2 regions of the Bradyrhizobium japonicum USDA 6 genome follow, and region 1 is predicted to be linked to the other one. Evidence: riboswitches for the same ligand, from Rfam matches in the RefSeq annotation. Region 1 holds a riboswitch; the other holds the start of a gene.
What was found. A riboswitch is a leader RNA that binds a small molecule or an ion and turns the genes downstream of it on or off. The one in region 1 is predicted to bind cobalamin.

Region 2: it holds a riboswitch for cobalamin, as region 1 does, so the genes downstream of both, BJ6T_RS48525 (TonB-dependent receptor) here and BJ6T_RS00040 (ribonucleoside-diphosphate reductase subunit alpha) in region 1, are expected to answer to the same signal.

Annotation. Positions count from the first base shown of each region.
Region 1 is NC_017249.1:6,119-9,202, reverse strand. It holds gene BJ6T_RS00050 (GNAT family N-acetyltransferase) at 1-244, shown strand, start outside; partial or broken gene BJ6T_RS45085 (transposase) at 679-825, shown strand; cobalamin riboswitch at 951-1,121, shown strand; gene BJ6T_RS00040 (ribonucleoside-diphosphate reductase subunit alpha) at 1,226-3,084, shown strand, end outside.
Region 2 is NC_017249.1:5,028,291-5,031,374, forward strand. It holds gene BJ6T_RS23800 (adenylate/guanylate cyclase domain-containing protein) at 1-314, shown strand, start outside; gene BJ6T_RS47365 (hypothetical protein) at 441-617, shown strand; gene BJ6T_RS47370 (hypothetical protein) at 770-982, shown strand; gene BJ6T_RS47375 (hypothetical protein) at 1,085-1,342, shown strand; gene BJ6T_RS23815 (hypothetical protein) at 1,471-1,692, shown strand; cobalamin riboswitch at 1,768-1,981, shown strand; gene BJ6T_RS48525 (TonB-dependent receptor) at 2,096-2,740, shown strand; gene BJ6T_RS23820 (TonB-dependent receptor plug domain-containing protein) at 2,749-3,084, shown strand, end outside.

The DNA.
Region 1 (3,084 bases):
AAAAGGGCTTGGCACGTTGCTGATGAACTACGCCCTTCAACGATGCGATGAGGACGGCATTGTTGCCTACCTCGAAAGTTCGAACCCTGAAAACATTCCCTTTTACCAACGTCACGGCTTCAAGGTCGTTGGTGAGATACAACACGGTTCTTCGCCGCCGCTCACGCCAATGTTGCGAACGGCTTCATTCCGACCCAGCAAGGCCGCGCCGCCGGATCGGCTCGTCACCCAGACTCAAGCATAGCTCCGCCTCATCCCGTTAGGATTGATTGCCAATAACCTGACATGACCGCGTTCGGTCAGGACGGCTTATGTTCGCGGCCAGACAACTGAGCACGTGAGGCGGACGCCGGGCCTGCGAAAAGCATACCAATCGTCTCTTCGGCAAAGTTGGCACGTCTGATGTGAGAGCTGGCGGGGTCAAATCCACTAAGCTGGGATATTGCCACGGGCGGCTGCATCGATTTGCGGTCGGGCTCCAGACAATTTTTGATCTAAGGCCACAGAAAGCGATGAATGGCGAGACGCGTATGGCTACCGAAACCCGATCCGGCCCAACTCAATTCGCGGACCGCGAACCGATCGATGCCAACATTCAGGATGTCCAGGGTTGCTGTTCCCCTGTTGGAGAATTTGCGACGCCACTTCCAAAGGTTTGAGCACATCTTGGCCGATCGCAGGCGCTGGGTCGTCGAGCGCACCTTTGCGTGGCTCGGCAGATGTGGGCATCTCTGCAAAGACTTCGAAGGTTCCGCCGCTACCGAGCTCGCCTGGCCGCTCGTCGCCCATCTGAGGCTCCTAACTCGCCGATTGGCCAGGCCTTGAGACATCTATGTTTTTTGAGTGAGGCTCTCAGGACAGGCGCTCGGCGAATTTCGAACCTCGACCTCGGGGCTGCTCCAACTGGTTAACTTGACTGTGCCGTCTTGACGAGTCTGGGCAAAGGCTTCTATATGTGGTGTCGTAGTGGTTTTAAATTCGCATATATGGTGGCACGGTGTTAGGGGGGAACCCATTGTGTCGGCAGCGGCTATTCCGAGGCATTAGCGCGACAGCGCTGGGAAGGCCGACAGCCGCAGCGACCCGCGAGCCAGGAAACCTACCGCGACAGAACCCATGTCCTCGGGCGGGGTGCCCGGTGGGTCGCTTGCAGCCGGGGACATTTGCCCGGTCCCCTCGCAAGTCGTCCGCACGGTCCCAGCCCCCAAATATCACGGGGTTGCCGATGTCGGCGTCTTACGATTTCGATCAGTATGGTCATCTCATTGAGCTGCCGAGTGTGCGGCAGCCCTCAGCGCAGGCAAAGCCTACCACACCTGAACTGTGTCTTGTGCAGCCCCCAGCATTGCCGGCTCCCCTGCCGAGGCCCCCCGCGCGATCGCCAACTCCGTCTGACCTTTCGCTCGATCGGTCGCGCGACGACCTGCTGACCTCGTTTGGTAGGCTGACGCTGACCGACCGCTATCTGCTCGCCGGCGAAGGCCTCCAGGACATGTTCGCCCGAGTGTCTTGCGCCTTCGCGGACAATGTTGCGCATGCCCAACGTCTATATGATGCGATGTCTCGGCTGTGGTTCATGCCGGCCACACCGGTGCTCTCCAACGGCGGCACGACGCGCGGCCTTCCGATCTCGTGCTTCCTTAACTCAGTGTCGGACTCGCTCGAAGGCATCGTCGGCACCTGGAACGAGAACGTCTGGCTTGCTTCCAATGGCGGCGGCATCGGCACCTACTGGGGTAATGTTCGCTCAATCGGCGAGAAGGCGAGGGGCGGCGTCACCTCGGGCATCATCCCGTTCATCCACGTCACGGACGGCCTCACGCTGGCGATCAGCCAGGGCTCGTTGCGGCGCGGCTCGGCGGCGGTCTATCTCGATATCCACCATCCCGAGATCGAGGAGTTCCTCGAGATCCGCAAGGCGTCTGGTGACTTCAACCGCAAGAGCCTCAACCTACATCACGGCATCAACGTCACCGACGAGTTCATGTGTGCCGTGGGCGCCGGCACCGCATTCGCTCTGCGCAGCCCGAAGACTAACGAGGTCGTCCGCGAGATCGACGCCCGCCAGCTGTGGCAACGCATCCTTGAGAACCGGCTGCAGACCGGCGAGCCTTATCTCTTGTTCATCGACACCGTGAACCGTGCGCTCCCCAAGCACCAGCGCGAGCTCGGCCTCGAGGTCTCGACCTCCAACCTGTGCAGCGAGATTACCCTGTCGACCGGCATCGATCATCGCGGCGAGGAGCGCACCGCGGTTTGCTGCCTGTCGTCGCTCAACCTCGAGACCTGGGACCAGTGGAATGAGGAGCCCGGCTTCATAGAGGACGTCATGCGCTTCCTAGACAACGTGCTCACGCACTTCATCACGGTGGCGCCGGACGGAATGAAGCGTGCCCGCTACGCCGCCCTGCGCGAGCGCTCCGTTGGCCTCGGCGTCATGGGCTTCCACTCGTTTCTCCAGGCCAAGGGCATTCCAATGGAGGGTACCTTGGCCAAGTCATTCAATCTGAACATGTTCCGAAAACTCCGTCGCGAAGCCGACGCCGCATCCGTGGCGCTCGCTCGCGAGCGTGGCCCGTGCCCGGATGCCCTGGAACGCGGCGTGATGGCGCGCTTCAGCCACAAGATCGCAATCGCGCCGACCGCCTCGATCAGCATCATCTGCGGGGGCACCAGCGCCTGCACTGAGCCGATCCCGGCCAACATCTACACCCACAAGACGCTATCCGGCGCCATCTCGGTGCGCAATCCGCACCTCGCTAAGGTGCTGGCCGCGAAAGGCGCCGACACCTCGGCGACCTGGGAGTCGATCATCGCGCACGACGGATCGGTCGCCCATCTCGACGTCCTGTCGGAGCACGAGAAAGCGATCTTTCGCACCGCCTTCGAGATCGACCAGCGCTGGATCGTCGAGCTTGCCGCCGACCGCGCCGCGTTGATTTGCCAGAGCCAGTCGATCAACCTCTATCTGCCGGCCGACGTCGATAAGTGGGACCTCCACATGCTGCACTGGACGGCGTGGAAGCGTGGGGTGAAGAGCCTCTACTACTGTCGATCAAAGTCGATCTCGCGCGCGGCGTTCGC
Region 2 (3,084 bases), 4.2 Mb from region 1:
GCTCGAGCTGCGAGCTGCGCGAGATCGATCGTCTCGCGGTGGCCGGGCAGAGTGCGCCACAAGCCATTTTCGAGGTGATGAGCAAGGCGCACGGGCTCAGCGTCCCGCAGCAGAGCCTGCGCACGCATTATGCCGAAGGCCTCGCCGCCTATCGCGACCGGCGCTTCGACGAGGCTCGCGCCGCGTTCAACACGGCGCTCGAAGCCGTGCCCGGCGACGGTCCCTCGCGCACGCTGCTCGGCCGCATCGCGCAGTTCGAGGCCAATCCGCCGGACGCCAATTGGGACGGCGCTTGGCGGCTCGAGCAGAAATAGCCGTCCTTGCCGGGCCGGCACCGCCCTTGCCGGAAAAAACGCTTCTACTCGATAACGATGTTCGCAGTGACCTAATTCCCGGGCTTAGGTTAGTCGTCCCTTGAGGCGTTTGATGGGGACACGCCGATGACAGAACTTCAGGACAGGCTGGAACGGTTCGAGACGCTCACCGCCGAATGCGAGCTGATCGCCAAGCTCGCAACCGACAGCACCAAGCGCGAGTTCTATCTGAAACTCTCGGAGCAGTACCGTCAGCTGGCGGTTGATATGCGGAAGGTGATCGCGACCAAGGCCGCGGCCTGACGCCGACTGCAAGCCGTTCTTAATGTTTGGCGCGCATCCTCCGGGATGCGGGCGGCGCGATCCATGATTGCTCGCGGTGGGAATGCCGAGATCCGTTGCTGCGCAGCGTACCTCGCCGATGTCGCTTTGCCGCTCCCTACCAGGGCAATCCCATGCGCCTTGTTGCAGTCCTCATCTTCGCGCTCATGACGGCCGCCTGCAATCAGGAGCAGGACATCACCGGCTCGACCCCGGTCTGTGCGATGCGGAACTACAGCTCCTACAATCCCCGCGACATGAACCAGTGCGTTGCCGCCTGCAAGGCGTGCGACCACGGCAACACCGTCACCTGCACCACGTCATGCACCCTCAAGGGCGCCCACTGAGCGGCGTCGCTGCCTGGAGCTAGGGGTGACGGTGCTCGGGCACCGGAACGATTCACATGGGTCAGTCATTGAAGGAGCAGGCAGGACGCGGAGTCCTATGGAATGGGTATGCTCGATCCCGGTCGGTTTCTGGTGTCGTGCTCGCATTGCGATGCATGGCCGATGGCGGCCAACGTCAAACGTTCGAGCTGGTCGGCGTCGCCGCACGAGGTCCGCTTCGTATGCCCGCGCTGTCGCCGCGAGGAGACCGCCATCATCTCGGCCTCCGGTGAGCTGACCCCGATCCGGCGCAGCGACGCCCCGCTGCGCGACGTCACCGCGGCCTGGGCTCCGGCCCAGCGGCCAAGAGGGCGGGCGTAGCCCGCCTGTCACAGGACCGAGAGATCGGGCGCAGTCAGCTCTGCGCAACACCTTGCGCGGTCCGTTTTTGGAACCCGGCCTGCGCCGACGCGTTTCCGCTCCGACATCAACGCATCGAGGCCCTGCGAATGATCAGCGAGCATTTCGATACCCGCACCCGGATCAACATGAAGCTGGCGCTGGATCGGGTCTGCCGCAATCGCCCGGTCGGCGAGGACCATCGCTTTCGCAGGTCCGTTGCCGAGAACATCATCCGCTGCGCGCTCACGGGCCGCACCGGCATCGGCCAGCTCGTCGATGCCGGCGAGCGGGCGGTGATCAGGACGCGTTCGGAGCGGGAGCCGGCCTGATTGCGCCGGCTCAATCTCCGGTGCGGTGCTTTGACCGTGATGCAACCGGCCGATTGACTCTCCGCTTGCCCGCCCCCTAGATTGGCCGGTGACGGTTCTCCTCACGGAGATCAAAAGGGAACGTGGTGCGAGGTTTTCCCGATACCGGGATATTCTCAACGCCGCGGCTGCCCCCGCAACTGTAAGCGGTGAATCTTTCGTCATATGCCACTGGGAATCTCGGTCCTGGGAAGGCGACGCAAGGTAACGACCCGCGAGCCAGGAGACCTGCCGTCAACCGTGGTCACACGCGAAGATGTCGGTCGGGGAGTACAGACATTAGCTTCACCGGAGCAATCGAACGCTCCGCCGTGAAACCTCGTTCGCTGTGACGTGCCACTGACGTCATACCGAGGTTACAAGAGTGTCCCGTATTGTCTTTGCCGCCAGGCGCTTCCGCACCGGCTTGGTCTTGCTCGTTTCCCTGTCTTCACTTGATCTGTCCATTGCCCAGGCCCAGCAATCGGCATCGCCCGATCTGCTGCCGGCGGTCGAGGTCGCGGCGACCGAGCGTGCGGCCAAGCCGCAAGTCGTGCGGCGTGCGCCCGACCAGCCCGCGCAGCGGCGCGTCGCTCGCGTGCCGAAGCCCGAGTGGGTGCCGGCGTCGTCCCCGGTTGCCGGGGTATCCGCGGCCAACCTGTTTCCGACGGTCGTCGTCAGTCCGACGGATATTGTCACTCCGACCAATCTGGTTGCGAGCTCGGTGACGGTTCTGACCGCCAGAGACATCGAGCGCGATCAGCGCCGGACCGCATCCGATGCGCTGAGCGCGGTTCCTGGCCTGAACCTCGTGCAGACCGGCGGTCCGGGCGGACAGACGTCGATCTTCATGCGCGGAACGAATTCCAACCACACCAAGGTCCTGATCGACGGCATCGACGTCAGCGATCCCGGCAACCCGAACCGTTCGTTTGATTTCGGCCAGTTGCTCACCTCCGACATTCAGCAGATCGAAGTCCTGCGCGGTCCGCAGGGCGGTCTCTACGGCGCAGACGCGCTGGGGGCGTGATCTCCATCGTGACGAAGAAGGGCGACGGTCCCGCCCGCGCGACCGGCTCGGTCGAGGGAGGCTCGTTCGGAACGTTCAATCAAACCGCAGGCCTGAGCGGTTCACAGGACCACTTCAACTATGCCTTCAACGTTGCGCATTTCCACGCGAACGACGTGCCGGTGACGCCGGTCGAATTGCTGCCGCCGGGGCAGAAGGCGATCGGCAACAACTACGACAATATGACCTATTCGACGAAGCTTGGCGCCGAACTGAGCGAACACCTGACGCTCAACGGCGTCGCGCGGTACACTGACGCAACCCTGCGCTTTACCGGAGATACCTTCGATCCCGTCACATTCGCG